DNA from 3 places in the Neobacillus sp. NPDC058068 genome. Region 3 is predicted to be linked to each of the others. Evidence: riboswitches for the same ligand, from Rfam matches in the RefSeq annotation. Region 3 holds a riboswitch; each other region holds the start of a gene.
What was found. Region 3 has a riboswitch for S-adenosylmethionine ahead of mtnK (S-methyl-5-thioribose kinase). Riboswitches for the same ligand answer to the same signal wherever they lie in the genome.
Positions count from the first base shown of each region.

Region 1: linked by a shared signal. The riboswitch ahead of ACFVSW_RS15730 (homoserine dehydrogenase) and the one ahead of mtnK (S-methyl-5-thioribose kinase) in region 3 are both predicted to bind S-adenosylmethionine.
Region 2: linked by a shared signal. The riboswitch ahead of ACFVSW_RS11885 (LLM class flavin-dependent oxidoreductase) and the one ahead of mtnK (S-methyl-5-thioribose kinase) in region 3 are both predicted to bind S-adenosylmethionine.

Region 1 is NZ_JBHVSI010000012.1:178,367-188,841, forward strand. Features, by position in the region: gene ACFVSW_RS15710 (ROK family protein) at 25-915, opposite strand; gene ACFVSW_RS15715 (AAA family ATPase) at 966-1,397, opposite strand; gene ACFVSW_RS15720 (galactosyltransferase-related protein) at 1,763-2,887, shown strand; gene ACFVSW_RS15725 (galactosyltransferase-related protein) at 3,072-5,036, shown strand; SAM riboswitch class I at 5,153-5,264, shown strand; gene ACFVSW_RS15730 (homoserine dehydrogenase) at 5,336-6,568, shown strand; gene ACFVSW_RS15735 (DoxX family protein) at 7,092-7,589, shown strand; gene ACFVSW_RS15740 (YfhD family protein) at 7,718-7,906, opposite strand; gene ACFVSW_RS15745 (YfhE family protein) at 8,046-8,180, opposite strand; gene ACFVSW_RS15750 (galactosyltransferase-related protein) at 8,286-10,283, opposite strand; gene ACFVSW_RS15755 (UTP--glucose-1-phosphate uridylyltransferase) at 10,300-10,475, opposite strand, start outside.
Region 2 is NZ_JBHVSI010000009.1:1,634-12,108, reverse strand. Features, by position in the region: gene ACFVSW_RS11920 (ABC transporter ATP-binding protein) at 8-994, opposite strand; gene ACFVSW_RS11915 (MarR family winged helix-turn-helix transcriptional regulator) at 1,102-1,530, opposite strand; gene ACFVSW_RS11910 (hypothetical protein) at 1,570-1,821, opposite strand; gene ACFVSW_RS11905 (carboxymuconolactone decarboxylase family protein) at 2,131-2,574, shown strand; gene ACFVSW_RS11900 (alpha-helical endospore appendage domain-containing protein) at 3,248-4,372, shown strand; gene ACFVSW_RS11895 (hypothetical protein) at 5,009-5,269, opposite strand; gene ACFVSW_RS11890 (ATP-grasp domain-containing protein) at 5,739-6,695, opposite strand; gene ACFVSW_RS11885 (LLM class flavin-dependent oxidoreductase) at 6,711-7,760, opposite strand; SAM riboswitch class I at 7,869-7,972, opposite strand; gene ACFVSW_RS11880 (serine hydrolase domain-containing protein) at 8,607-9,851, opposite strand; gene ACFVSW_RS11875 (hypothetical protein) at 9,904-10,047, opposite strand; gene ACFVSW_RS11870 (hypothetical protein) at 10,331-10,475, shown strand, end outside.
Region 3 is NZ_JBHVSI010000002.1:166,622-177,096, forward strand. Features, by position in the region: gene ACFVSW_RS03070 (pyridoxal phosphate-dependent aminotransferase) at 1-1,123, opposite strand, end outside; SAM riboswitch class I at 1,363-1,519, shown strand; gene mtnK (S-methyl-5-thioribose kinase) at 1,625-2,815, shown strand; gene ACFVSW_RS03080 (ATP-binding protein) at 2,850-3,974, opposite strand; gene ACFVSW_RS03085 (thiamine pyrophosphate-dependent enzyme) at 4,139-6,433, opposite strand; gene ACFVSW_RS03090 (2-oxoacid:acceptor oxidoreductase family protein) at 6,433-7,446, opposite strand; gene ACFVSW_RS03095 (LutC/YkgG family protein) at 7,727-8,446, opposite strand; gene ACFVSW_RS03100 (LutB/LldF family L-lactate oxidation iron-sulfur protein) at 8,446-9,873, opposite strand; gene ACFVSW_RS03105 ((Fe-S)-binding protein) at 9,946-10,475, opposite strand, start outside.

The DNA.
Region 1 (10,475 bases), on a different contig from region 3:
CTAGATTAACGTTACTAGGTAATTCTATTTACCTTTCTTTTGGATAAAGTGGTACATTGCGCCAATCATTCCTGCGTCATTTTGATACTTACAACTTTCAACAGGGATTTTAATATCTTTCCACCAATGAAGCTGGTCAAGTTTATTGTTAATAGTACCTATCAAACTCTGTTGGGCAATTACTCCGCCGCCAATTAAAATTTTTTGCGGGTTTAAAGTTGCGGCTAGGTTATAAATTCCATAACTAACGTTACTAATCCAGTCATCAAGTAGTTTTTTTACCGAACTATTATGGCTGGATTCTAAAAAAACGGTTTCTCCTTTAATGCTTTCAGATTCACTAATATTCTTTAGCTTTTTATAGGACTTAATTAAGGCATTAGTAGAAGCATTGGAGTGTAGTATATCCTTGTCTTCGTTTCCAGCTTGAGTAATCATAAAACCAAATTCACCACTTCTATAACTGTGACCATGCAAAAGTTTTCCGTTAATAAATATACCCCCGCCTATTCCAGTACCAATTGTCACACAAATAAAATCGGAACAATTTTTTGCGTTACCACTTATTTTTTCTGCTAAAGCAGCGCAATTTCCATCATTTTCAATTTCAACAGGAAGCGAAATTCTTTTTTTTAATAGTTTTTTAAGATTTTGATTATCCAGTGCTTTTACCGCGCCGCCTCGTTTTGAGTACCCAGTATGAGGGTTAATAAAGCCCGGTAAACTAATAGCTACACCGCTTACAGTATTATTTTTTGTATACATGTTAATGGTATCTATCATTTCATTTAAAAATAATTCTAGATCTTTACCATGGGTATGGTAACTATCTTTTGAAAGAATAGATCCATCCGCTAATAATAAACCGTGCTTTACTTTTGTCCCGCCAATATCAAAGCAAATATACTTTTTCACATTACTTCCTCCAAATCTACGAATTATTGTAAGCTTGAAGCTGTTTATTGCTAAATGACCTTAATAATGGTTCCTTCATCTGTAGTCGGCTTTTGGAATTCTTTATATATTTGTTTTAAAAAATTTTCAGATAGTCGCCTCAGCGCTCTGTTACGTTGTTTACAAGTTTCAAAATCAGTATCTACATGGAATATTTCCAAAGTAAGTCCAAATTCCTTCGCAATACGAATCCATCTTTTTCGACGTTCTCTGGTTCTGTTTGTGGTATCAACAAGTACGTTGTGTCCACTTTTTAGCAATGCCCGTACCATAAGTTCAGCGCTTTCCCACACGAGCGGTTCTGCTTCTGCTTTGTAAACTTGTCCATGTAAAGCTAGCCTAATATCATCTAGAGACACACGTACCCATCCTTGCTTCTGAAGAGTTTTACTGTATGTTGATTTCCCGCTTAATGGCATCCCACACATAATGCCCAATTTCACTTTTCATCTCTCCCAAATCAGATTCGCATCCACTATCTATATGGCAGCGACAATTAAACTTCACATAATCAGCAGGTCCTTCTACCTTATAAAATGCAATTGCGCATTGATTTGAAAGGGACAATAAACTATGTTGCATTTACCAAATGATTCAAATAAATTCTTCATAAAGCAAATGCCAGCGGTCAGCGAGACATTAATTACTGAATACCCCATGTTGATTTTCTCTAATTCGTCCAGTTGCCCTGCCATAACTAATCATTCAGCGGAAGCATGATACATGCCGTTTCCATCACAGATCCAATCACATACAGTAAGAAATAATAGAATTTATAAAAATTTTTATAATAAAGGGGAGAGCTGCAGTGTTAGAAAACGTTTCAATAATTGTACCTTTCCAAACAGACAATGGTCCAAGAGCGAAGGCTTTTGAATGGATTAAAAAATATTATGCTCGTGTGATGCCCGAAGCTGAATTATGTTTAGGACTAATCAATGGCGAGGATATTAATAAATCTAAGGCTGTAAACTTAGCAGCTAAAAAAGCAACAAAAGATATCTTTGTAATAGCTGATGCGGATGTCGTTTATAACCCCAATATTATTGTGGAAGCGATAAGATTACTTGATAAAGCAGCATGGGTAGTCCCTTTTACTGAAGTATATAATATTGAATGGCAAGGTACTGAAAGATTACTTAAAACAAAACCAAAGTGGCCTATTGATGTAAAGTATGAAGAATGTAGCAAATCAAATTGGGTTTATGAAGGATTTGCAGGAAAACTCTTGGTCATTCCTCGAGTAAATTTTGAAGCAGTTGGTGGTTTTGATGAACGATTTATTGGTTGGGGAGGCGAAGATGATGCATTTTCACATGCTGTCCGTACGCTTTGCGGAGAAATCGTAAATATTAAAGGGAAATTATTTCACTTATGGCACCCTAGTTCAAACTATCAAACAAATCCACATGGTAAAGCGAATGCGGAGCTTCTCGGTCACTATATACATGCAAGTGGAAACAAGAAAAGAATGACCAAACTCATTTATGAACGGAAAAATACTTTAGTAAACATTGAAGCTAAAAATAGTGATCATTTACACAGTTGTGATAATTTAGACGGTTATAAAAATAAATTAATTGAATCCCTGCATATTGAAAATAAACATAATAATACAAAAAAATATAAAAATAAGAAATATCCATGGTATGAGGATAATCCAAATAATTATACCATTTCCATTCCAATCAAAAGTAAGTTTGGTAACGTAGAGCTTATTGTACGGTCAGGTTCTTCTTTGACCCATTATTGGCAAGACCCTAATGGAAAGTGGCATAAAAGTAAGACGTTTGCTAAAGGTGTAACGGGAAATCCTCTTTTTTTTGAAAATAATTCAGGGCAATATGTAGTAGTCTGTAAATTAAAAACTGGTGGAGTTGGATTTTGGCTAAGAGACAACAAAGCACCTGGCTACCCTTGGTCTGGACTATGACTAAGGGTAGCCAATTTTTTTTGCTTGAAAATATAGGTATTCTCCCTTATCAACTACTCTTTATAAAACATATAATGACGATGAAGTACATTGTTTGTTTCATAAATTAAGTTCGGTTGTTATCAAATTGGACAAGTAATAAAAATTGTCCAGAACAACAGATTAACACCAAGGGAGGTAGTGTATGTTTAAAAATGTTTCTATCATCATTCCTTTCCAAACAGATCATGGTCCAAGGGAAGCGGCTTTTGAATGGATAAAACGGTACTATACTGCTGTAATGCCAGATGCCGAATTATGTTTTGGCCTTTACAGCGGCAATGAAATTAATAAATCAAAAGCTGTAAACCAAGCGGCCAAAAGGGCCACCAAAGATATTTTTGTCATAGCAGATGCGGATATTGTTTTTGACCCTGTCATTATTCTAAAGGCTATTAAACTACTTAATGAAGCAGCATGGGTTGTCCCTTTCACAGAAATATACGATATTCCGATGCAAGCAACAAAAGCTTTGCTTAGAAAACAACCGAGGTGGCCTCTAAGTGTAGAAATAGAAGATTGCATAAAAGCCAACTGGCTCTATGAGGGATTCGCCGGAAAAGTAAATGTTATTCCACGGATGCATTTCGAAGCGGTAGGTGGTTTTGATGAGCGGTTTATTGGCTGGGGAGGGGAAGATGATGCATTTTCACATACAGTCAATACCCTTTGCGGAAAATTCGTTAAAGTTGAAGGTAAAGTATTTCATTTGTGGCATCCGCCTGCCTACTCTGATTCAAAACCCTACAGTGAAACGAATAAAAAACTGCTAAATCAGTATGTATCTGCAAGCGGCAACAAGAATGACATGTTAAAAATAATGAAGGAACGTGAAGAATTTTTTGTTATGAATAACTCAATCCAGCCTGAAAAGGTTAATAGGGTTATGAATTCTTCCCAAAGTAAAATCTGTTTTATGATCCTCGTTCATGAACAGCGGGAGCTGGTAAAAGATTTAATTGATAATGTTAGAAACTATTGTCCTAATAGCACGATGGTTTTGTACAATGGTGGAGATGACCCAGCCCTCTGTGATAATTTAGGGATCCCTGTATGTCCCTCCAGCCGAAAGTTGGAGCGGGGATTCACGACCATTTATTTTCTTGAAACCATGGAATGGCTCGAAGAGACGGGGATGGATTATGAATATTTAATCAATATTGATTCTGATGCCTTGTTTATCAGAAAAGGATATGAAGAATTCATTGAGAAACAAATGAGAGATACCGACTATATGGCGGTAAAACTGCGGATTCCTGAAGAAGATTGGTATATTGGAAATGAATTAAAGAAGGATTTAAATAGATGGAAGAATCTATTTAATGTAAATCCATTCTACGGAATTTTCAATGTTGGTCAAGTTTTCAACAAATCGCTTGTTAAAGCCTTACTTCAACCCGAAAGAAAGGATAAGCTAAAAAGTGCACTGCTAAAAACGGTATCTTTCGGAACAGATGAAATCTTTTTTGTTAACATGGCAAAGGAATTGGGATTCCGTATCAAAAGTTATCCAAACAAAACAGACGAAATGGTGATTCGCTACCGTCCATACCTTACATTAGATGAAATAGTTTATAGCCTTAATGATATTAGTGAAAGTTGGTTGTTCCATCCAATTGACCGTGATATCAAAGATTTGGCTAGAAATTTGATTAAGCATCATGGATCAGAATATGAAACTAAAAGATATCGAAGTAAAAGCTTTCCATGGTATGAAAGTAATCCGGAAGCGTTTATGCCTTCAATACCTATTACTAGTAGTTTTGGAAATAAGGAGCTAATCGTGAGATCTGGTAATTTCCTGTGCCACTACTGGGAAGATTCACGAACAAGAAAATGGTACAAGAGTGAAACCTTTGCTAAAGGTGTAATTGGTACCCCCGTATGGATTGAAACTGATTCAGGAAGGTTTGAGGTTGTATGTAGATTAGCCTCAGGGGGGATTGGGTTATGGTGGAGGGACAATAATCAAAAAGGATATCCATGGTATGGACCCTCACTAATTATTAGTCAGGATGTCGAACCGATTATGATTACCAAACTTGAGGATGGATCAATCTTATTAATTTGTAAATATGGTGATAGATTTGGTTATTGGACAAGTCATTAAAAAAGAAAGTCTTAATTTCAAAAAATTTTTAGATGTGGATTCCGAATTTATTGACACTTCAAATTGTTTCGACTAAAATGAATTCTAATAATAAAATGGTGACGCATAAATATATACTCTTATCCAGAGCGGCGGAGGGACTAGGCCCGATGAAGCCCGGCAACCTTCAAGGTATTCCTTGAAAAGGTGCTAATTCCTGCAGGTTATTTTTAACCTGACAGATAAGAGGAGGAAATGAACCCTCTTCTTATGGAAGAGGGTTTTTTGCTTATCATTAAATCTAAAGGGGTGGATTAACCATGAGTGCAATAAAAGTAGCAATTCTTGGTTTTGGAACTGTTGGTGAAGGGGTTTATCGGACCATACAATCCCATTCGGAAGAGTTAACAGCTGTTTTAGGAAAAAAGGTGGAGGTAGCTGCTGTCCTCATTAAAAACAAGCAAAAGGAAAGGGAAATAAATGAAGATGTACTTGTTACGACGGATTATGAAGAAATCCTAGAGCTGCCCCAGCTTGATATTGTGGTCGAAGCCATTGTCGACAAAGAACCAACGTTTACATTTTTGAAAAAAGCAATCGAGCGCGGCTGTCACATTATTACAGCCAATAAAGAAATGTTTGCCCACCACGGGAAAGAGCTGTTCGCGCTCGCAGAAGAGCATCATGTTTCTATTGGTTTTGAAGCAACGGTGGCTGGGGGAATTCCGGTTATTCAAACGCTAAGGCAGTTATTAAAAATAAATCGTGTCCAGCAAGTCCAAGGAATTCTTAACGGGACATCAAATTTCATTTTGACGGAAATGCGCGTGAAAAAGCAGTCATTTGCTGAAAGCTTACTCTCGGCACAAGTGAATGGCTATGCGGAAGCGGATCCAACTAATGACGTTGAAGGCTATGATGCTTTTTATAAAACGATGATCCTGAGCCGTATCGCTTTTGGGGAAGAACCGATTTGGCTGGATGTCGAGCGGGAGGGGATTACTTCAATAACTAGTAAATTAATTGAAGCCGCTGAAAAATTAGGCCTTCGATTCAAACATATTGCAAGTCTTACTAGGGCAGGGGGTCAAATAAAGTCATCGGTTAAACCTGTTCTGGTTGGAAATGAACACCCATTCTATCATGTGGAGGGAGTAGAGAATGCTGTAAATGTTTTCTCGGATATAGTCGGAAGAATCACCCTCCAGGGGCCAGGTGCCGGTATGTATCCCACTGCAAGTGCGGTAATTGAAGATTTGGTGTATGTCTGTCAAAGTAAGCCTGCCAAAAGTAGTGTGACTCCTCCTCCCACAGCCATTTCGGAACCGGAAAATCCGCAGGGAAAAGAAACTTGGCTTGTATATGGACTTGCCAAGAAACAACTAAACACGTCGATTTTGTGGATTGAACAGGTTTCTGATGGGACGTATATCATCCAGGCGACTAAGAAAGATGTTGAACAGCTGGTCCGTAAACAAAATGTACTAGGCTATTATCCTATATTGGGAGAATATAACGTGGAAAAGAAAGATGAAGTATTAACAGCACTTTAATTCAAATGGGTTGTTGAACGTGAAGGACGAATCTAATCAATATTTAAAGAGGTGCGCAGGGCAAGAAAAGCCATATGCCGCCTCTTTTTTACAAAGATAAGAAAGTATAAATTTTTGACTTTGAGAATTGTCCAGCTCCAGCGCCCTAGCGGCTAATGTCCTTCGCTCTCCGCCCTACGATAAGTCAACATCGAATCGCCTCCGGCTTTTCGTGTTTCCTTTATCTCAGTTGGAGCGCTCCAGGCCATACGCCGCTGACCAGGGCGCTTACGCTTTTCTTATACTTGGTAAGTTCACATTCTATTCAAATTTCTAACATTAATATGTTAATAAACTGTGAAAGTCGTTGTCAATTTACTTCAAGGGGAGTATATTAAGAGTGTAGAGAAGATAGTGAAACAATTCACAAACTTCACTGCAAGATACAGCTAGCTGAACAGCCCCTTCATCGAAAAGGGGAATAGAAATTTTATTTTACATTAACTTGTGAAACATTTCACAAAAATAATAGGAGATGATTGTGATGAGGTGGTACAAAACCCCTGTCGCAGCAGTTGTTTGGACAGTATTGAGAGTATGGCTTGGATTACAATGGATTGAAGCAGGCTACCATAAACTAACAGGTGGATTTGATGCAGGTGGATTCCTCAAATTTGCGCTTGCTAATGCAAAAGGGGATCATCCAGCAGTGCAAGGTTGGTACGCTGACTTCTTACAACAATTCGCGATTCCAAATGTTCATATCTTCAACGTGTTAATTCCTTGGGGAGAATTACTTGTTGGTCTAGGATTAATCGTCGGTTTAGCGACGATTCCAGCTTTAATCGCTGGTGCCTTCATGAACTTAAACTTTATGCTTGCAGGTACTACTAGCACAAACCCGATTCTTTATACAGCAGCAATGATTCTACTTTTCGTGGGAGCTGGAGCTTATCTCTTCGGTCTTGACCGCTATACAGTACCATTTATCAAAGGCTATTTCAGGAAAGGTCATGTGAAGGCAGTCAAAAGCAATCAATAGCAGTAACGAGTTCTAATCGCTTAAAAATTGAAAATCTCTCTTTAGAGCTCGATGAAATAATATTTCCCCCTTTTATAGTTGAGAAGCAGGGCAGACCTGCTTCTCTTTTTTCTCGTCAGGAAAATACCTTATTTATTTTTTCGATTTTTGGCGCGCTGGTTCGCTGCGTTTGAGCGTGCTTGTGCCTCCAGATCTGCATGGTCAGCAAGTTCTTGTGAAAACTCTACGTCAATGCCATCTGACTTCATGTTCTTCGGTACCTGTGGAAGTGATCCTTTATTCTTATCACGAGTCCTGCCTCCGCGTGAACGTCCCATTGCAAAAACCCCTTTCAATTGTAGGCATGTTAGGAGCAACAATGCTCCCTTTACTAGCTTTTACAATTAGAAAGGGGTCCATTAATGGTAAAATATTTAAATTAGCGCATACTGACTAACACGTTAGGCTGTCAAGTTATTATAACTTTGTTTTTCGGTCATGGTAGCCGCCGGCACGGTCCGCCATTTTAAATTCTCTTTGGTAAGATACTTCCTGCATGCTTGTTAGCGGATATTTTCCTCTATCCTTATCTTTTTTCTTCTTTTCTGCCATCTTACTCATTCCTTTCAAAATTGTACTTATTTCCATTTTTACCTTTAAAGAAAGGAATGATACAAATTTCAGGAAAATATTCTTTTTTGATTTTGTAAAGGTTAACTATTTATTAAAAGGAAGTCCCTTTTTCCATCTATAATCGGTATCCCTGACCCAATAAACTAATTTATCATTGGATTTACAAATTAATATAGGTTTTAAATCCTGTAGTTGTGCAATCATAATAGGATCGACATCCTCACTGGTGATACGATAAGGTCCCAGCCAAGGATGTCCAGCTTTTTGATTGTTCCTCGTCCATAATCCCACACCGCCTGCGGCTAACTTACAAGCTACTGCAAAAAAACCTGAGTGGGTTTCAAAAAAAACTGGGACACCCACAGCACCATCGGCAAACGTTTCACTTTTGTACCATTTATTCTTATTATTACCTTGCCAATAATGGGTCAAAGAAGAATTCAATCTGACAATTAGTTCTTCATTCCCAAATTCACTTGTAATGGGTAAAGAAAGGTCATACATGTATGGATTACTTTGGTACCATGGATATTCTTTACTCCGGTATTTTTTACTATATTGTTCGGTTACAAGGTGTTTGATTAGTTTCCTCACCAAATCATGTTTATCACGATATACGGGATGGCACAACCAACTATTTTTTATGTTATTAAAGCTGTGAATCATTTCATCTAATGTAAAGTGGGGGCGGTAGCGAATCATCAATTCGTCAGTATTATTAGGATAGTTTTTGATTCTATAGCCAAGTTCCTTAGCCATGTTTACAAAAATAAACTCATCTGTTCCGAAGGATGATGTTTCTAGCAGTGCTTTCTTTAATATCGCCTTTTTTCTAAGTAAGGATCTGATGAGGGACCTTTTGAAAACCTGCCCGACATTGAAAATACCATAGAAGGGATAAATATTAAACAACTGTTTCCAGCGGCTTTTTTCCTTCATTAGTTCGTTTCCAATGTACCAATCTTCTTCCGGTATTCGTAATTTCACTGCCATGTAATCTGTATTCATCATTTGTGTATGGAGGAAATTTTCAAAGCCTTCCCTGATAAATAATGCATCCGAATCAATATTTACAAGGTAATCATAATCCATTTTCATTTCTTCGAGCCATTCCATAGTCTCGAGAAAATAAATTGTGGTGAATCCGCGTCCCATCTTGTGGCTAGATGGACAAACAGGAACCCCTAAATTATCACACAGGGTTGGATCATCGCCGCCATTATATAAGACCATGGAGCTATTTGGACAAAAATATCTTACGTTATCAATTAATTCTTTAACAAGAGGCCGGTTTTCATGAACAAGGATTGCAAAGCAGATTTTACTTTTAGAGGAAAGCGAATTTTTATTAAATTCCCTGGGGATGATATGATTCATCTTCTCTTGATACCCTTCACGTTCCTTAACTAATTTTACCGTTTCATATTTGTTTCCACTTGCTGAAATATACCGATTCAGGAGCTTATGATTGGCTTCACTATTTGGATTCGTTCCATAGTGAGATGAAGGGTGCCACAAATGAAATATTCTTGCCCTATAATTAACGAAGTGACCGCAAAGGGTATTGACCGCATGTGAAAAGGCATCATCTTCCCCTCCCCAGCCAACAAAACGTTCATCAAAACCGCCAACTGCTTCGAAATTCTTTCTTGGAATGACATTTAGTTTTCCAGCAAACCCGTTATAAATCCAATTTGCTTTAATACAGTTTGCTAATTCCACATCCAGTGGCCACTTTGGCGTTTTTTTAAACAGTTTTCTGGATTCGTATTTTGGAATATCATATATTTCTGTAAAAGGAACGACCCATGCCACTTTTTTTAACAAGTGTATAGAATCAAGAATAATTTGCGGGTCATAAACAATATCCGCATCTGCTATAACAAATATATCTCTTGTTGCCTTTTTGGCAGCTAGGTTAACAGCTTTTGCTTTGTTAATATCATTACCATTGTATAATCCTAAACATAATTCAGCTTCAGGCATTTCAGCAGCATAGTATCTTTTTAACCATTCAAATGCCTCTGCTCTTGGACCATAATCCGTTTGAAAAGGAATGATAATTGAGACATTTTCAAACATGCAAACCCTCCTTTTTTCAAATATTGTCCCTGCTTAATATATTCATTAATTGAACATATTCCGCTAATTTTCCAATATCATAACGATCACCGGATATGACTTTTCCAAAGACTGATTCAGATGCTAACAAACCTTTAATGGCATCCGTCAATTGTATTTCGCCTCCAACACCTTTCTTTACGGTGTCTAAAC
Region 2 (10,475 bases), on a different contig from region 3:
AGCAATCTTATGATCCTGCCGCCAATTTCAATTGATCCACACTTTGCATATTCTGTTTCGAGTAGAGATCTTTATAATAACCGTTTCGGTTTAACAGGCTTTGGTGGTTGCCGCTTTCAACAATTTCTCCATTTTTCACGACAAAAATCGTGTCAGCATTCAAAATCGTAGAAAGTCGGTGTGCGATCATTATGATGGTTTTATCACTATCAAATTGATTGATCGATTCTTGGACCAATTTCTCACTTTCATTATCGAGTGCGCTGGTTGCTTCGTCTAAAATAATTAAAGACGGATCCTTCAAAAATACACGGGAAAGGGCGATACGCTGCTTTTGGCCACCTGAAAGCTTGATCCCCCTCTCGCCTATTTCTGTATCATAGCTAGTAGGTAACGCTGAAATAAAATCATGGGCGAATGCCTTTTTGGCAGCTGAAATCATTTCCTCGTCCGTCGCATCAAGCTTTGCCATTTTAATATTATCTTTAATCGAAGTGCTATATAAGAAATTATCCTGCGTCACTATCCCCATATGTTCTCTGAGACTTGCTAATGAGTAATCTCTGATATTCACACCATCAATTAACACTTCACCATTTGTCACATCATACATTCTTAGCAAAAGCTGGAGGATGGTGCTCTTTCCGCCACCGCTCTCGCCGACAAACGCATACGTTTTCCCTTTTTCTAGGGTTAAAGAAACGTCGTTAATAATCTTGTTTTTTCCATCGTAAGAAAAAGACACGTTATTTAACTTAATCGAATGAGTGAAATTCTTTAAGTCTACAGGGTTCGTTTTTTCTTTAATCGTGGATGGGGTACGGAAGAAGTCAAAAATCCTTTGCAAGGCAACACTCCCTTCCGTTATAGCAGGAAATGCATTGACTAAAGCTGCCACAGGACTTCGCATTTTATCCACATACGCAAAAAATGCGATTAAACTGCCAATTGTTAAACTGCCATCTATGACAAAAAGACTCGCTATGATCGCCACAATAAAAGGGGTCATATCATATTGGCGAGTTTTCTTTGTTATTGAAATCCGAAACTTCTTAAACTAAAGCGCCTATAGTTAAAGAAAGGCATGTTTTATTTCAAACGTTAACTTGTAGCATTATCAATCAATTGTTTAAGTACTTTGACAGTTATTTCATATTCCTCGTTTGTAATACCCTGAAACAATTGCATTCTTGTTTTTTGTTGAGTGGAAAGGATTTCGGTAAAAGCTACCTTTCCTTCCTCTGTCATTTGAATCAAAGTCGTACCTGATTCTGAATTCTTCAATTGGTTCATCCAATTTTTTAAAGTAAAATTATTGAGAATCTCACTGAGATAGGATTCATCAACAAAATTACGAAGTAGATCAAATATAGCCTCTTTTGTAATTTCATCTTTTTCATAAACTGTATTTAACACCTGCCAGTGAAGGCGTGTCAAGTTATACTGCTCCAAATTTTTGTTGACCTTAGCTGAAATTGATTTATCTGCTTCTTTTAACCAATAACCAATAGGCTTTTCTCCTTTACTCATAGATATACCCCCAAAATGCACCATATTTAACAACCCTTTTCATTCTACTTTCTTGGTGTAAATTTTAATGGTATTTACCCCTTTTAACATCAGTCTTGAGGTTGATTGTTCATTGGGTTTAGGATTGATTAATTGTATTCCTTCTTCAACTGCCATGTTACTTGAATAAGGAAAAAGGCGATCCTTTAATTTTGAAGAATCGCCCCCGTTCAATAAGGATAATGAAATAGAATTCTCAAAACAGCCCATAGAAGTAACCCTGCAATAATAACTAGAACTCGAATTACCCAATTCTTCACTCCATAAATCCTCCTGATAATTGATAAGATATTTTTAATATCCTCCCACCCTTGTAACAATTATTTGTCTACCTGATATTACTCCTTTAAGGGCTTTGGAAAAGACCTTTTTTATATCTTCTCATCGTCAACCAACCTGCCCCATTAGTTCAACAATGTACAGTTTTCTTTATTACATATAATCTTCGTACTGCGAAGAAAATACACTAAATTTCTCTTGATTACAAATGTCTAAAAAAGTTCTATTAATGTACGTCCATTAGTATAATAAAATTATCTTAACGCAAAGGGGTTGTTCCTTATGAGTCTACGCATCTCCAACATTGAAATTGCACCAGATGCAATGAAGATTATGTTAGATATGGAGAAGTACACTAAAAAATCTTCAATTAATCAAACTACTAGAGAGTTGATCAAAATTAGGGCTTCTCAAATTAACGGTTGTGCCAACTGCATCAATATGCATACATCCGATGCTCGTAAGTTGGGGGAAACTGAACAAAGAATTTATTGTTTAAATGCCTGGGAAGAATGCGATTTTTATTCACCTGAAGAAAAAGTTGCTTTAGAACTTACTGAGCATATTACCTTGATACCAACAAAACGAGTTCCTGATGACTTACACAACCGTGTCCGAGAACATTATGATGAGAAACAATATGTTGATCTAGTTCTTATTATTAATCAAATAAACAGTTGGAATAGGATCTCTATTGCTGTGGGTCAAACACCAACAAAGATTTAATTTTCTTAACTTAACGAACATCCTATGGTGTTCTTTTTTTATTTATTTTGTTGTAAAATTTTTACCAAAATGAGTTTTCTAACTTTTGTATTATTCATTCTAAAAATAGTGAAAATTAATATCAGAGCAAGGCAAAATACATTTTAGTAAACACCCTCCCTGAAAATGCCTTGCTACATAATTTTATAAAATAGCTAATATTCAAGATTAATAACTCCAATGGCATAGTATGGGTCAACAGCGACACTTATATTCAACTAATCTGCCCTTTAGTTGAAGAAGAAAAGGGCTTTACTCTTTTTTAAGCTAAAGAACGCCGTTAGTTTAATAAAAAAAAGCCGCCAATTATAACAGCCTAATCCTAAAGGAAAAAACGCCTTATGTTTAATAACTTTCAATTTGTTCAAAAAGAACAGCTGCTTATGAAGACAACTGTTCTTTTACGTAGGATCATGGCAAAGCCCCCGTTCTTTAAGTGAAAACCTTCACAATATTGAACAAATAAAAATCTCCGTTTTCTCATAGGGAATTTTTTGCTTTTATCCTGTAAATGAATACTTCTCCACCCTTACAATATTGTCCCTTAAACATGGACAAGCGTACTGTCCACATGATATTTCATTGAGTAAATTATAAAGAACCTATTAAAAATCTTTAAGGAGTTGAAATAATATTGTCTAATCCAAACATTCCGAATATAACGCCTACCATTTCGCTTAGCATTGCCCAAACTGTTCCATTACTTTTAAGCTCAATTGCCCTTGAGGAGTTAGCTCTCGCTCACCTATTAAACTCAGAAGCAGAGAAACTTCAATTAGTTCTTGGCACATTAACCCCTACAAGGACCACATTTTCTCCTGCCACTGTTTCGTTGTCCAACCTTCTTGCTGTTGATGCAAGTGTTCAAAGAACCCTTCGTGACGTCATCAAGAAGGAAATGCTGCTGGAGTTCAAATTTGAAAATGTGCTCGATCTCATTCCATTTGCAGTACCGCCGTTTTCGCCAGTAACATTCACATTTGCTTTTACAGGAGCACTTCAATCTGTTGTTGTTCCGTCAGGTGCTACTTCTGCTAGAATACTTGCTATCGGTGCGGCAGGTGGTGGTGCAACTCCGGCTACACGCGGTAACGGGGCTTCTATAATGGGGGATTTCCTCGTAACTCCAGGTAATACACTATCCGTACTAGTAGGAGGCATGGGAACTATAGGTACTAGTACAGGCGGTGGTGGCGGCGGTTCCTTTGTAGGTACGGGAACTGGCTTTACAGCTTTTTCTCCTGGGACGTTGCTGGTCGCTGCTGGAGGCGGCGGTGGTGCCGGTGCTACTACTGGTGGAGTAAATGCAAATGCAACCTCACCAAACGGTACAAACGGCAATACGGGTGGCGCGGGAGGAATTGCAGGAAATGGAGGTGCTGCCGGTACTCCTCCGGGTGCCAGTGGCGGCGGTGGCGGTGCTGGTGTTAACGCTGCTCCGGCCGGAAATGGCGGATCTGCTAACGGAACCCCAGGTGGCGGCGGAGGAATGTCTATTACTACCGGCACACCTCCTGCAGCAGGCGGCGCTGGAGGCACTCAAGGCGGCAATACCGGCGGGAACGGAGGTTTCGGCGGCGGCGGCGGCGGCGGAGCTACATCTGGCGGCGGCGGCGGCGGCGGTTTTAGCGGCGGCGGCGGCGGCGGCAGCACTGGCGGCGGCGGCGGTGGCGGCGGTTCATTTAACGGCGGCACGAACCAGGTTAATACTGCTAATGTCGGCACAGGTAATGGATCCGTTGTCATTACTTTTTCTTAGAATCTAGTTAATCAGATTTAACGTTTATCAAGGTGTTAATATTTTTAGTGGAGGATATTGGAATCAAAATTAGTATTAAAGAAGAGCGCAATGAAGTGGTAAACCATTTTGAATCCAATTTTGTCATTAATTAATATTTCAGAATAGAACAGAACTAAATCATCATTATCCCCAAGAATCCTTGGGGATTTTGGTTTGTCTCTTAAAGAATGCGGTCCTATTATCTAAAGCCATCTGGCTAACTTGTAACTTTATTTAAACCTAAAGTAGAAAATTTTTAGTACCAGAAAAAGGGCCTTTACTGTATTTTGCAATTTGAAAAGGAAGTCGTTCTCCCCTATCATCTTTAATCCAACCACACTCAATCGTACCTAATGGGATTCTCTAAAAAGTGTATAAATTTATCAATTTATTCACCTTCATATATTCGACCTTTGCTTAAAATTCTATTTAAATTACTCGAATCCCTTCTTCAAAAATCATGCTTCGTTAGCACAATAACAAAAATCGCTGATCGTTGTTTAAGCAGTACACACTTTCCTTTTAAATAAAAAATTTATGCGGTAGTGCGATATTGCAAAGCAGGAACGGTATAAACTTCAAACATAAAAAAAGAGGAGAGTATTTCTCTCCTTGTTACTGAGGTTCATGTCCATTAATAGGCGAACCAGTTGAAGTGTGTTCATTTACCCAATCAAGAGATACCTTCGAAACGGCTGACCAATTAGGGATTTGGTTGCTATGTTGCTCTACCCAACTCATACAATATTGTGGATCTATGCTCTTTTCTAGGCATTGTGCTAAGAAAGACTGAATGTTTTCCTCAGTACAGTTTTCCCATGAATCACACGTTTCAGCCCAAATACGTTCCATTTCCTGTTTAATATCGTTTACCATATTTAATTCCTCCTTGATTAAATCTACAAAATAAGTTTGTCCAAGGAGAAGAAATATATTTACAGAAGAGGTTCGATGTAGACCGAAACAGTTCGATTAGCAGAGTAATGTAGCCTGAACCTTTAGCACAATAAAAAGGTCACTAAAATTGCAGCTAGTTCTTCAACTCTTGCTACCCGGTAGTTTAATAAAGGAAAATGATGTACCATACCCCTTACAATGGTTAATAAAAGGATAAATTCCCTTTCTTTATTTAACCGAGTTATTTGGAAAGAAATTGTTTTCCAGAATTATCAAATCGAAAAAAATGACCGCCTATTAGACGATCATTCTCCTTTTAGATTTAATTCAGAAAAATGTATAAACTAACATTATGGGGTTTTCTTCTTCTTTAATTAAATCAAGAAGACTTTCAATATCCCTTTCATTATCAGGTAATTCCAAGGTAATTTTCGTTACTTCTCAAAATTTAAGCCGTTGCTGTTGTTACGTATTTTTCTTCTAATGTCTTCTTTAATATTAAAGCTACTTCGAGCATTCCGTATTTTCCAGCTTCTGCTTCTGCATCAGAATTATAGTTCGTGTTTGTATTAATATCGTAAGTAAAAATTTCACCTTCAGAATTTTTGATGAACTCGATTCCAGCAACTTGAATTTTATTACCAGCTAGAACATTTTTATATTTTTCTAAAATTTCGTCCTCAAAACCGTCAATGATTTGAAACTTAGGCTTCTCTTCTACTTTTTCTCCTACCGGGCAGAATAAATCGCCAATTTGGCATGCGTCCGCTGGGCAAAGTTCAAATCCTTCCGAAGTATCAACCTTAACGGCATAAACAAAGTTCCCTCCTACAAACTCACAACGGGTTATGTAGCTTTCAGGAGATTGAATGTATTCTTGAATAAGGGTAATTCCATCGACCGGTTCTTCGAAAGTGGGTCCTTCCACATAAGCTTTTAGAGCTTCTATACTATGGAATAATTGAACACCTAAGCCTTTACCGGCACGGTTATGCTTCGTAATAAAGGACTGTCCTTCAAATGCTTCGGCTGCCTTTAAAATGTTTTGTTTTCCAACCGCTGCAATCGTTTTTGGAGTCTTAACACCATACTTGTTTAACTCTAAATATTGTAGAACCTTACTGACCTCTAGCTTTAGAGCACTCGTTCCATTTAACACCGTACGTCCATGTGCTTCAAGCCAAGCCAATACTTGCCCGGAAAATTCAGCTGCAAAACGATGATCACGTGTATGAGAAGATGCACTCATTCGGCTATAGAAGATTCCTTCTGGTGGCTCTTTTGATAAATCTAGCGTTCCTTCGTCCAAATGCCATTCTTCATAAGGAACACCAAGTTCCGCTAACCTTTTTGTTAAATGGACTGTCCACTCACTATTTTCATGTATCACATATACCTTGCTCATCATTATGTCTCCTCTCTAGTTCTTTATTAAACTACGTTTTTGTTCAACTAATGGCATAACCTGCTTTGCAAAGCGTTCCATTTCCTCTAATTGAGGTGAAAATTGCAATAACAATAAGTCTAAGCCAGCTTCTTCATATTGTAAAATTCGATCTGCAATTTGCTCAGGTGTTCCTACTAAGTTCGGTCGTAGGCCACGATTGGATACAGAGTAATCCTGTAATTGGATTTGTTGCTCTAATTGCGATTTAGTAGTGAAATCTTTAAAGCCAGCATATCCGCTAGTGTCTTTCACAGTCGTGATTTTTGCAAGCTCAGCCAGAGCCTCTTCTTCTGTATCACGGCAAATAACATAAGCAGCCATACCAAATGAACTAAATGGCCCACTGCCAGTTTGTTCGCGGCGTGCCCTCATATCGGTGATTTTTCCATCAATCTCTTCAACTGTACCACCGTGCATAACATAAGCATCACATTTTTCTGCTATGGTTTGCTTACCTTTTTCACTTTCACCGCCTGCATAAAGAATCGGGTTTGGTCCTTGAACAGGTTTCGGTGCAAGCTTCGCATCCTTTAATTCGTAAAATTGACCAGAATAATTGAAGGTTTCTTCTGTCCATAAACCTTTTAGTACATCAATAAACTCTTCGGTACGAGCGTAACGCTCATCATGTTCTGTAAAAATTCCTCCATATTGACGTGCTTCTTCTGCCCACCAAGCAGAAACAATGTTTAGAGTAAAACGCCCATTACTGATTTGATCAATATTTGCTGCCATTTTGGCCGCTACAGCAGGATTATGAAAACCAGGGCGAATCGCAGTCATAATTTCAATTTTTTCCGTCACTGCTGCAAGGGCTGCTGCTGTAGACCAAGCTTCAAGAGAGTCATGCTCCGGTCCTTTAATATCATTTAAATATAATTCAGCTATTAAGGTAGTCGAGTATCCCCATTTTTCAGCAGATTGTATTATTTTCTTTGCATAATCAAAGGTAGGCGGCATATTTTCATTCTCCACATTACGTAACCAGCCTCCAAAAATCGGTAACCAAAAACCATATTTCATTTGTATTCTCTCCTCTACTATTCTAAATTTATAGTTTTCCTATTGTTTAAGTTGGATTAATGTATAAATTAAAAACTCCCTTCCTAAGAAGAGAGTTTTATTACCCTCTTCTCATCTTTCAAGCGATGTGCTTGATGGAATTGGCACAGTATTCATAAGAACCTGCTGCCGAGGCTTCAAAGGGCCAGTCCCTCCACCTCTCTGGATAAGAAGAAAAATCTACATTCAATTTTTTAATTAACTAAAGTGATAATAGTTTAAATTTATCAAATTGTCAATCGAATACTTCTAAACTCTAAATAACAACTTATTAACGGTAAAGGAAATTTTATCATCCAATCAGTTTCAGTCTGAAGTTAACTCTACAGGAGGATTATGATACATCCAGGGAAAATTATTACTGAAACATATTAAAAATAAGGCTTCTGATAGTTCAGTAGTCTTTTTTTTCTATCTCATAAACAAGCCCTTTTTTAACTAAACTAACCGTTAGTTCAATAACTTCAACAAAAAAGGCGTTAATCCTTCCTGGAATAACGCATCCTTAAGTCGAGCATTTTTATCAATTTATTTTTTCAATTTAAAAAGGGGTAGTACCAGCGAAGCTGACACCACCCGCAATGTAGATGTAATTAAATGGGGAATTATTTATTGATGACCTCGTTATATCCCTGCTGGGCATCGGTGATTGCAAGCATTGAATAGACCTCCAAGGACTTGCGGCCATGCCCCTGCCCGCTTCCACTCCGTCCAACCAACTCCTCGCCACGTCATGGTTCTGCCCCAATAAGGTCGATGAAATTCACCGGCCTTTTTTTAAACGAACGAAGAACCGCCGGCTCGGTGTCAGTCTTCGATTGCCTGGTAGACCATGGTCCAGAAGTCGTGGATAAGCTGCGTTGAATCCGGAGTAGACGCCCCGACCTGGGTGAGCAGGATTCCGATGAGCTGTTTGTCCGGGTCAGCGTACGTCGCGGTGCCGCTTCCGCCGTCCCAGCCGAACTGGCCGATGGACGCGTAGTCACCACGGTAGGTGCGCACCGCCATCCCGAAGCCCCAGCCGCCGTGCTGCCCTTGGCCGAATGACACATGGACGTTGTCGCGGGCCATGGCGTTTCGGGCGGCTTGTTGCTCGGGTGTGAGGCTGTTGGTGGTCATCAGCTGGACGGCGGGCCGGGATAGGATCCGTTCGGTCCCGTGCATCCCGTGATTCAGCAGCATCCGGAAGTAGGCGTGGTAGTCGTCGACGGTGGAAACCAGTCCGCCGCCACCGCCCTGGAACGCTGGAGGCTGGCTGTGGCGTCCCCCCTTGGCCTCGTCCCACACTATGAACTCTCCGGTCTGCGGGTCAGGGGCGTAGAGGGTTGGCAGTCGGTCGATCTTGTCGGCGGGCACGTGGAAACCGGTGTCCTTCATGCCCAGGGGGTCGAAGATGCGTTCCCGCAGGAACGTCTCAAACGACTGGCCCGTGACCCTGGCGACAAGCACGCCGAGTAGATCGTTGCTAATGTGGTACTGCCAGCGCTCTCCGGGATGGTGCATCAGCGGAAGCGCGCCAAGGCGGCGCATCCACTCATCCGGCTCGGGCACCGGCTCCGGTAGATTGGGCGTGAGCCCCTCCGCGAAGATCGCGTTCATGATTGGAGTGCCCAGCGACGTCATATCCATGCCGAGCCCGAACGTGGAGGTCAGTAGGTCCCGTACGGTGATCGGCCGCCGCGCCGGCACGGTATCGTCCAGCGGGCCGTCGATCCGCTTCAGCACCCGCCGGTCGGCGAGTTCCGGCAGCCACTGCTCTACCAGGTCATCCAGCCGCAGTCTGCACTCGTCGAGCAGGACCATCGCCGCCACGATCGTAACCGGCTTGGACGTCGAGGCCATCCGGAAAATCGAGTCCCGGCGCATCGGCGCACCACCGTCATGGCGCATCGTCCCGATCGCTTCGACGTGCGTCTCATCGTACCGGCTGACCAGGGCGACGAGCCCAGGAATCTTCCCGGATTCGACATGCCGTGCCAGCACGTCGCGCATTCTGCGTAGCCCAGTTTCGGAGAAGCCGCTGTTGCTTTGTACCGTTGTAATCTTTTTCATTTGTTTTTCCCTCTCTATACTTTTTTATCAGCCCTATGGATATGTCCTGCGCTTAGAGCCAATTGGTCATCGGACGTTTATTCTCCGTTTCATCAAATTCAAAGTCACCATTATTCCGTAAGTAATCTTCTTTGACAACCGTTGTCTTGCCCGCCCCATTGGAGCCGAGCAGGGCCAAGGTACTGCACTTATCCATTTAAGCTCCCACCTTCATATTACCTAATTATGTATATTCTGTAAGTGAATACATATTCCTTCTTCGACTATCCGGCCAGTTAGCACAAAAAGAAAAAGAGATGCTGTAAACAGCCCTCATCTTTAACTCTTGAACCTCGTTAATGTAGTTACTCCACAAACGATGCTAACACCTTCCCAACATCTAATTTTCACTCCTTTATTATCAATTGCTATAACTCCTCAATAATTATTTGCTTACCACAATGGTAATTGGTATAATTTACTAGAAAAAGGGGTGTTTTATGAAAACGCTTAGTAAACTATCCATTGTATTTGCTGTAATTGGTTTACTGGTCCTTGGTTCCTCTTATATTTATTCAAACTATATCGAACCTCTAATGCTAACGGGATTTGTTGTATTGTTTATTGGGTTGATGTTAAGCTTTA
Region 3 (10,475 bases):
CCTCTGATGATAATAAACCAACACGGACATAGCCCTCGCCAAAATCTCCAAAGCCAATCCCCGGTCCTACCATGATATGTGCTTGATCAAGAAGAATGGTTGAAAATTCCTCAGATGAATACCCATCCGGAACCTTAAGCCAGGCAAAAAATGAGCCTTTTGGGGCGGTGACATTCCAACCAAGCGAATGAAGACCAGTAATTAAAACGTTGCGCCTCCGTTCGTACAGTTCATTTAGTTCGTTCACACAATCCTGGGGACCCGTCAATGCAACCGCAGCGGCCTCTTGTACCGCTCCAAATAAACTGACGTAAAGATGGTCCTGCAAAAGTTCAATCGCGGAAATGACACTCTCATTCCCCACTGCAAATCCAACTCTCCAGCCCGCCATATTATAGGTTTTCGATAGCGTGTAGATTTCAATTCCCACTTCTTTCGCACCGTCTGCTTGTAAAAAGCTAATTGGTTTAACGCCGTCAAATCCAATCGCACCATAAGCAAAATCATGGACTACGCAAATATCATTTTCACGGGCCAGATTGATAGTTTCTGCAAAGAACTCCTCACTCGCGGTTGCACCGGTAGGATTATTCGGGTAATTGAGAAACATTAATTTTGCTTTTGATAAAGCAGTTGAATCTAGTTCTTGATAATCCGGTAAGAAACCATTTTCTTCTCGTAACGGCATGGTAACCATTTCCGCCTTTGCAAGCGCAACACCCGACCAATAATCAGGATAACCTGGGTCGGGAACGAGGATGGTATCGCCTGGGTTTAATAAACACTGAGGAATCTCAACCAGCCCCGCTTTACCGCCAAATAATATTGCCACCTCTTTGTCGGCATCAATGGTCACACCATATTCTCTTAGATAAAAATCTGCTGCCGCTTGTTTTAAGTAACTAAATCCTTGAAAAGGCGAATATTTATGGTTGAGCGGATTGGCTGCTGCTTCCTGAAGCTTTGCGACAATATGCGGCGGTGTCGGCTGATCTGGATTGCCTTGTCCTAAGTTAATCACATCATGGCCCGCGGCTATATATTCGCCAACTTTTTTAACAAGACCGGCAAAAAATTGTTTTGGTAGACTATTCAAAAGTTCCGATGGCGGAAACTGCTTCATCGTTCTCACCTGCTTTTTTATTTTCAAATTATTGTTGAATTTCTAGTGACAAATGTTATAACTTTTATATTAGCTTGTAAAGGGAAAATTTCAAAAGCAGTGAAGATTCATGAAATTAAAGATTTCTTAACGTTACCTTTTGGACGGATTGGTTTGTGGATTGAATAAAAAATATTGACACCCATTACTTAATCTTGTTATAGTTTTTATCAGATTGAAAAAACTGAAAACTTTATTTACTCTTATCATGAGCTGGCTGAGGGATTGGCCCTTTGAAGCCCAGCAACCGACCGGAAAACCATTATGAAATGGGGCGCCTATTCGCGCCGGGGAAGGATCCCCTAACAGGCACGGTGCTAATTCCAACAGAAGGATTGTCTTTCTGAGAGATAAGAGGTGCGAAGAATCACCGTCTTCTAGCCTCTTTCAGATGAGAAAGAGGCTTTTTTAGTGCCGAAATACGCACGGATAAGCCTCCACTAATTAGGAGGAATTTTAGAAATGAGTCTATTAAAGCAAACAACTTATCAGCCATTAACCGAAACTACCGCCACAGAGTTGGCATTAGCATTAAACCTTTTTTCTGATAACCCTGAACTTTCCTGTAAGGAGATTGGTGATGGGAATCTTAATTTAGTTTTTCATATTGTCGACGAAAAGAACGGAAAAGGTGTAATCATCAAACAAGCTCTTCCATATGCCAAAGTCGTGGGTGAAAGCTGGCCATTGACACTTAAAAGGGCAAAGATTGAAGCAGATGCCCTGATAATTTTTGGTTCTATTGCACCAAAGTATGTTCCAGAGGTTTACTATACTAATGATGTGCTGGCAGTGACCGTCATGGAAGACCTCTCCCATCTTTTAATTGCGAGAAAGGGATTCATAAAAGGCGAAACTTACCCGCTTCTATCCCAACATCTGGGTGAATATCTGGCGAAAACACTATTTTTCACATCGGATTATGGATTAGGTCCGTCTTTAAAAAAAGAAAAGGTTCAACAGTTTATCAATCCAGAGCTTTGCAAAATCACCGAGGATTTAATTTTCAACGATCCCTTCTTTGATGCAGAGACCAACGAATTCGAGGCCGGCTTACGTACTACAGTCGAAGCCCTTTGGAAAGATGAAGAACTGAAATTTCATGTGAACGTATTGAAAAAAAGCTTCCTAACAGAAGCAGAAGTTCTTCTTCATGGAGATTTGCATACTGGAAGTGTTTTTGCCAATGATTCGGAAACAAAAGTTATTGACCCTGAATTCGCGTTTTATGGTCCCGCTGGATTTGATATTGGCCAGGTATTTGCGAATCTCCTTTTCCAAGTCATAGTGAACGAGCATAACCAAGTTCTCTTTATCAATCATCTTGAAACAGTGTGGAATGTATTTGAAGAACAATACAAGCACCTTTGGAATACTGAAAATAAGGAAAATTTAGCGCAAACCTCCACATTCTTAAACTACAATTTAGCTAAGTTTTTCGATGATGCTCTTGGTTTTACTGGCTGTGAGTTAATCAGAAGAACAATTGGGCTTGCACATGTTGCCGATTTAGACAGCATTGAAGAGGAGCAAACTAGATTAGCTGCCAAACGTAAAACGTTGGAACTTGGGGGAATCCTAATCAAACAGAGGAAAGAAATCAAAAATCTTGGAGCTTTCATAAATTTGGTTAAAGAAGTACTTAAAAAGTAAAAAGCAATCCGAGCTTGTTCGGACTGCTCTTTACTTAGGTATCATTCACATTGATATCGTCAAGAGGGAGGGTGATCCGAAAAATCGTCCCTTTCCCTTCTTCACTTTCAACGTTAATGGTTCCTTTATGCTCTGCAATGATGCGAAAGCTAACCATTAAGCCAAGACCGGTACCTTGGTCTTTAGTCGTATAAAATGGTTCACCCAGCTTATTGATAATTTCTTTCGGTATTCCCATCCCTTCATCCTCAATCGAAATACTCATTCGATTGGCCATTTTCTTAATGGTAATGGTAATATTCCCGCCTTCTTGCATAACCTCGATAGCATTTTTGATTAAATTGATAAAGACTTTTTTCAACTGATTTGGTTCACAAAATATAGGCGGAAGCTGTTCATCATAATTTGTAACAAATTGAACATTGTGAAGGACTGCTTGTGCAGTCAACAAGTCGACTGTTTCCTTCATGATTTGATTTATTTCCTTTTCTTCATACCTAGTTGCCTGCGGTTTAGCAAGCATCAAAAATTCGTTGATAATTGAATCAATTCGCTGAAGCTCCGAAGTAATAACCTGATAATACATCGAATGCTCTTTCATAATACTGCCCTCAAGTAATTGAATGAAACCTTTTAAAGCGGTCATCGGATTACGTATTTCATGGGCAATTCCTGCCGCTAGTTCGCCAATCACATTTAAGGTATCTGATTTTCGCAGATGCTCCTGCATCTCGATTGTTTCCGAAATATCCTTAAAAACAGTAAAATTCAACCCCTCAACGATTTCCGCTTTTGAGGAATATTCAAAATACGTCTTTTTACTGTCCACTTTTTCAACAATGATTATAGAGGTACTCTGCCCATCAATGAGAGCCTGTTCAAAATGTTTTATTATTTCCTGTGTATTGCTTTCATGATGGGTATATAAATCGTATAATCGCAGTCCGATTAATTCTTCCTTTGGGAGGCTAAGCATTTTTTCACCAGCCAAATTAATATCAACGATACGATGCTGATTGTCCCATAAGATAAGTCCATCGATGGAATCTTCAAAAATCCGTCTGTATCTTTGTTCGCTCTTCTGCAAATCAGTTTCCATCTTCTGCTTTTCACTAATTTCTAGAGGTAAAGCGTTTTCCTGTTTGATCTGCTTCTCCACCTATAGCCACCCCGCGAACACAAATAATCTTGCAATAGTATTAGACATATATTCTACATCGAACGAGCAAAACCCTTTTCGTATGGTAAGCAAATTTTTAATGACCATAACCGTAAAAATGCAAAAACGCAAAGCACTTTGTGTGCTTTACGTTTTTGCATTATCTATAACATAGGGTTTTCATGCTTCGCTTTTAAACGCTGCCATCTTTTTTCTACTTCTTCTTCAAACTCTTCTAAAATAGGTTTGTTTTCATCTTTTAATAGATGTTTTGTTTTACCCATATATTTTAACCAATCAGAAAGTGAAATCCGTTTGTTCTTTTCTTCTGGATTGTAGGTAATCGTTGTTTCCCCTTGCTCCACTTCATAAAGCGGGAAGAAACAGGAATTTACCGCAGCTTCGACAATCGTTGTACCGAACCGGTCGTCCGATTTCCAGTTTAAAGGACAAGCGATTAAGAGTTTCCCGTACACAGGTCCTACATTTTGCGCATACCACTGTGCTTTTGCACCCTTTTTCACCAAGTCTTGCGGGAAGGCTTCCGAACCAGTAAAGACATACGGTATATTGGTTGCAGCCATGATTTGTGCTGTATCCTTATGGTGGAAGGCTTTACCGCGCTGTGTTTTTCCAACACCGGAGGTACTGGTCATATGCCCAAGTGGCGTCGAATAGGACATTTGTGAACCTGTATTCATATAACCTTCGTTATCATATTCAAGCATAATTAATTTATGTCCGCGAAGAGCCGTACCAATTGCCGAACCCATTCCGATATCCATTCCGCCGTCACCAGTAATCATTACAAATGTAGCATCGTCAGCTACCTCGATTTCACCACGGCGCTTCAGTTCCATAAAGGCTTCAAGCGTGCCGGATAATGTGGCAGCACCGTTTTGGAACAAATTATGAATCATTGTTTGCTTATGTGAAGTGTTTGGATAGCCAGTCGTTGTAACATAAGCACAGCCAGTTTGGAATAAGGTAACAACATCGCCTTCGATGCCTTTAAAGAATAATTCCAGACCAGCGAATATTCCGCATCCAGGACATGCGCCGTGACCTGAGGCAATTCGTTTCGGTTTCCCTGTAAGCGCACGGAGTGGCGGTATTTTCACCTTTAATTTATTCGTTTCTTCATCCATTTTCACATCAATTAAGCCAGTTTTGAATGCATCCCCATGTTGTGGTAAAATGACCGGCTTCAGAATTTTCTCCGGATCACCCGGAACATGGCCATAGTAATCAAACGGCTTTTCAGCTCTTCCTTTATCCATAGCGTCAATGACCATATCAAAGAAAGCTTGCGCATCAGTTGCATAAAAATCCTTACCGCCGAGACCAAAGACACGGCTTAAGACAATGGTTTGATTTTCTTTATCATCTTGAAGAGCCGACTTCACTTCATGGGTTAAGTTAGGACCATTTGCACCGTATGAATCAGCACGTTCCCCCACCAACAATGCTTTCACATTTTTTAGGGCCTCGCGGATTTCCTTTGCCGGAAATGGACGGATGATATTCGGACTGATTACGCCTGCTTTAATCCCTTTTGCACGAAGCTGGTCAACAACATCTTTAGCCGATTCGGCGGCAGAGTTTAATAAGAATAAAGCCACATCAGCATCTTCCATTTTATATAAATCAAGAACAGGATATTCTCGGCCGGAAAGCTTGGCGTATTCGGCAGCAACTTCTCTAAATACCTCACCGGCATTGTAGATTGCTTCTGACTGTTGGAAATGATTGTTGATGAAATCATCGCCGCTCATATGGGCACCAATCGTTACTGGTTTTTGCGGATCTCTGATAAAATTGTAATCAGTTGGGCACTCGCCAACAAATTGCTGTACCACTCTTCGGTCTTTAAAGTATTCCACCCGCCTTTTTTGGTGAGAGGTAAAGAAGCCATCGTAGGCCACAATAACTGGCAGTCTTACTTTAGAATGCTCGGCAATTTTCAATGCCATGATGTTCAGATCGTAAACGGCTTGCGGCGTCTTAGCTGTTAAAATAACCCATCCTGTATTCAAGGCATAATAAAGGTCGGAGTGATCTCCCCTAATATCAAGCGGTCCGCTGACAGAACGAGTTACAAGGTTCATGACCATTGGAAAACGAGTTCCCGATTGTACTGGCATCTGTTCTATCATATATAAGAACCCATTTGCACTTGTGGCATTAATCACCCGTGCCCCTGTCGCGGCGGCACCATAACAAATGCCTGCTGAACCATGTTCGCCGTCTGCCGGTATCAATTTAATATCGTGTTCCCCACGGGTTTTCATTTGATCTAAAAATTGGGCTACTTCTGTAGATGGAGTAATTGGGAAATAGCCCATAATATGATAATTGATTTGCGCAGCTGCCATTGCAGCCATTTCATTTCCTGACTCAAAGGTAGAAACTTGTTCAGCGATCCCTTGAGTTGTTAATTTATCTTCTAACATTGCCATTAGTAACTGCCTCCTGACACATAAGGAAAGTTTTGCTTCACGCGATTTTCGTCTGCATAACCGATCAGTTCACGAAGATTGCCAAGTGCATCGGCAGGACATGCTTCTATACATTTGAGGCAGCCTTTGCAAAATTGGTAATCAATTCCTTTAAGAAACATTTGTTTGCGTCCGCGCTTATCTTCTCTCTCTTCCCAAACAAAACAAAAATCCGGACAAACATTATCGCATGCTGCACAATGAATACATTTATCTTGTTGAAACTCTGGCAGGAATCCTTGGCGTGAACCACCTAAATCTTTAAAAATACTATTTGCCTGGGAAACAATAACCCCGCCAATTTCTTGCGTCATATAGCCAAGCTGTGGAAGTGCCCTAGTGAATTTTTTCCCTTCAGCACCTTCTGGCACGTCATATGTTTTAAATTGAACCTCATTATAACCGCGGTTAAAGGTCCGAATATTCGGTTCAACCAAGTGTGGATATTTCTTTGTAAAGGTCTTTCGAATCACATCTCTCATTGATTCCGGATCTAAGAAATCACAGATACGATATAAAGCGCCAAGCATGGCGGTATTTACTTTTGTTTTTTCTTCTACAGCAATGGTTAAGGCATCGACAATCGCAAGAGTGCCATATTCTAACTGTAAATCATGTCTAACATCATCAAAATCTCTTGCTGTATTTACCAAGACAATCCCATCAGCATTTAGGCCGCTGACAACATTAACTGTCTTATATAGTGCTTCATGGAAAACACCAACAATATGCGGCTGTTCAATTGGGCTATGATCCCTAATTTCCACATCTGGGTCACAAAAGCGGATGAAGCTTTTTACAGGAGATCCTTTTTTCTCGGATCCATAGGATGAAAAGTTAGACCCCTTTAAACCAAGACTGAAAACACCTGCTTCAGCCAACATTTTTCCAGCTAGGTTTGCTCCCAGTCCTCCGATTGATTCTAAGCGGATTTCAAAGAATCCCAATTCATTTTTTTTCGGTAAAATAGACATAGTGTCCCTCCCACTTTTTCGTTCAAGAGTTCATGCGAAAACAAAAAAAATTAACTTCCCCATAGCAATTGTAGGACTATAAATCTGTTTACGCTGTGACAAATGTTAAACAATACAAAAAAAATTCTATAACACATTATTTCCAGGCAGAAAAAACCCCAATTTAGATGGATTTTTAGCATTTATTCAATTATATAACAGCATTTAAGTTGTGGTATAACAGAATAAAAAGACCCGCCACAAGCGAAGCGCAGTGGCAGGTCTTTGTTTTTTTATTGAATTAAAGATCGTTTATGACAATATAGGCAGCTTTAACGGGACCGTGGACACCGACAACAAGATTTAATTCAATGTCAGCTGAATTACTTGGTCCGGTGATAAAATTGATGCAGGAGGCAACATGTCCTGTTTTCTGATGAATTTCCCGCATTTTCTGTGCTGCCTGGGTAATCCGAGGAACCAGGGTGCTTTTCGGGACAAGTGCAATAAAGGCTGCCGGTAAAAAACTAACCGTCCTTCCCTTGTGTTGATCGCTGAATAACACCACCGTACCCGATTCAGCAAGTGTTATTTCACTGATTGTTATGGCCACATTCGCCTTTTCAGCCTTAGCGATGTTTTCTGCTCCCTTGTTCGAATCCCATTCAAATAGGTCAATCCTTTGATCTGGCCAGTCTTGTTTGAACAGGGAATCAAGTCCCCATTGGGAGAACCGCTCATCCTTCCAGGTAACCACCGGTCCGCCGCCAAAGTTAGCAACTACTTCATTAATTGCAGCGCTTAAGTATTCCCTGTCTGTTACCGTTATGCTCGTATGAATGACTTTGCATTGCTCGATCAAAACTGCTAACAAATCATCTTGTGTTGCCCCCTTCAATACCTCTAATTGAGGCTGAAATTTCCAGCTTGGTCTTTCAACCGTTGTCGAATTTCGGGGACGGTCAAGGCGGTTAGCTAGTTGATTTAGAAACTTATCGCGATTTTGTATGGTTCCTGTCATCATTTTTGGTCTCCTTTTTCGCGGTTTTTAAACCAATCTCTAAATCTCTCTTTATTTGGTGCCGGAAACTCGCGAATATCCGTCCAGGCTTTTAATGGTCCCGGCCCCTTAGAAATTTTATCTCCCACCGTAAAGGGATTCATTGCCGCTGGTGCAATTTTAGAACCAATCTTATATAAGGTTGGAGAAGCTGCTCCTAATCCAAATGCCTTCATAGCTAATTTTTCAGAAATAGGTGCTTTCCCTTCTTTTTCAACAATGATTTCACGATGTTTATGCAGGAGATTGTGTAACGGGATTTTTACCGGACATACTTCAGTACAAGCTCCGCAGAGAGTGGAAGCATATGGAAGTTCTTTATACTCATCATACCCGCCAAGTAATGGAGAGAGAACAGCTCCAATTGGGCCGGAATAAATCGATCCATAGGAATGCCCGCCAACATGGCGGTAAACTGGGCAGACATTGATACATGCTGCACAGCGGATACACTGAAGGACTGATTGGAATTCTCCTCCTAGGATGTTCGAGCGGCCATTATCTATAATAACTAGATGAAATTCCTCGGGGCCGTCAACATCTAGTTCTTCTCTCGGACCTGTTAGAACCGTAATATAGCTTGTTAATTTTTGCCCAACGGCACTTCTTGTCAGCAGGCTTACCAGTACTTCCATTTCTTCAAATGTAGGTACTAGACGCTCCATTCCCATGACGGTAATTTGTGTTTTTGGCAGAGCCGTTACTAAGTCTGCGTTCCCTTCATTTGTTACCAAACAGAAGGATCCTGTTTCAGCAACAGCAAAATTGCAGCCAGTAATGCCGATGTCCGCCGACAGGTATTCCTTACGGAGCGTCTCACGTGCATGCCAGGCCAATTCTTCAGGCTTGGATGTCTTTTCATAGCCAAGCTTTTCAGCAAAGACGTCACGTATTTGCTCTTTATTTTTATGTAACGCAGGCACAACGATATGTGATGGCGGGTCATGATCATCAATTTGAAGAATATATTCGCCAAGGTCTGTTTCAATGACTTCACAGCCTTCCTGTTCTAAGACAGCATTTAGGCTGATTTCCTCCGTAACCATTGATTTTGATTTTACAATTTTCTTAGCATTTTTCTTTTGAACAATACCTCTGATATACTCGTTTGCCTCTTCCTTGGTTTGGGCGAAAAAGACATGCCCGCCCCGTTTTGCGACATTATCACTTAATTGTTCCAAATAGTAATCCAAGTTTTCTAGGACATGCTGGCGGATTTCTTCACCATTTGAACGCCAATCCTCCCAGTTGCCAAGCTCTTCTGTGGCAACACGTCTTTTTGTGCTCATACCATCCTGCGCCCCAGCCACAGCGCCGCGCATAAAGGAATCATGAATTCCTTTGTCAACACGTTCTTTAAAATGATCCGCACCAATCTTCATAGCCATAGGTCTCTCCGCCACCCTTAACTTAATAAAATATCTTTCCTGAAATAAAATTCCGTTAAAGCAAGAAATTGATTACAAGCTATTTAAAACTTCGGCAATATGCAAGACTTTAACCGGCTTACCCTTTCTCTCTATCCGTCCGCCGATATTCATTAGGCAGGCTGCATCTGCACCAATAAGGAATTCTGCTCCTGTTTCTTCCACGTGGCGAACTTTTTCGTCGACCATTTGCTCTGAAATTTGGGCCATCTTCACAGAAAAGGTCCCTCCAAAACCACAGCATTGTTCCTTTCCAGGTAATTCGGTGAGCGTAAGACCTTTTACATTATTCAACAGAATCATTGGGGCCTCTTTAACCCCTAGTAATCTTGTCATGTGGCAGGATGTATGATAGGTGACACTGCCTTCAAATCTTGCACCCACATCCTCCACTTTTAAAACATCCACAATAAATTGTGTAAGTTCAAACGTTTTCGCCGCCAATTGTTTAGCTTTCGGCTCCCAAATCGGATCTCCCTTAAAAATATGTGGATATTCGTGAAACATGTAAGCACATGACCCCGATGGTGAAACAACATATTCTGCATCACTAAAGGTATTAA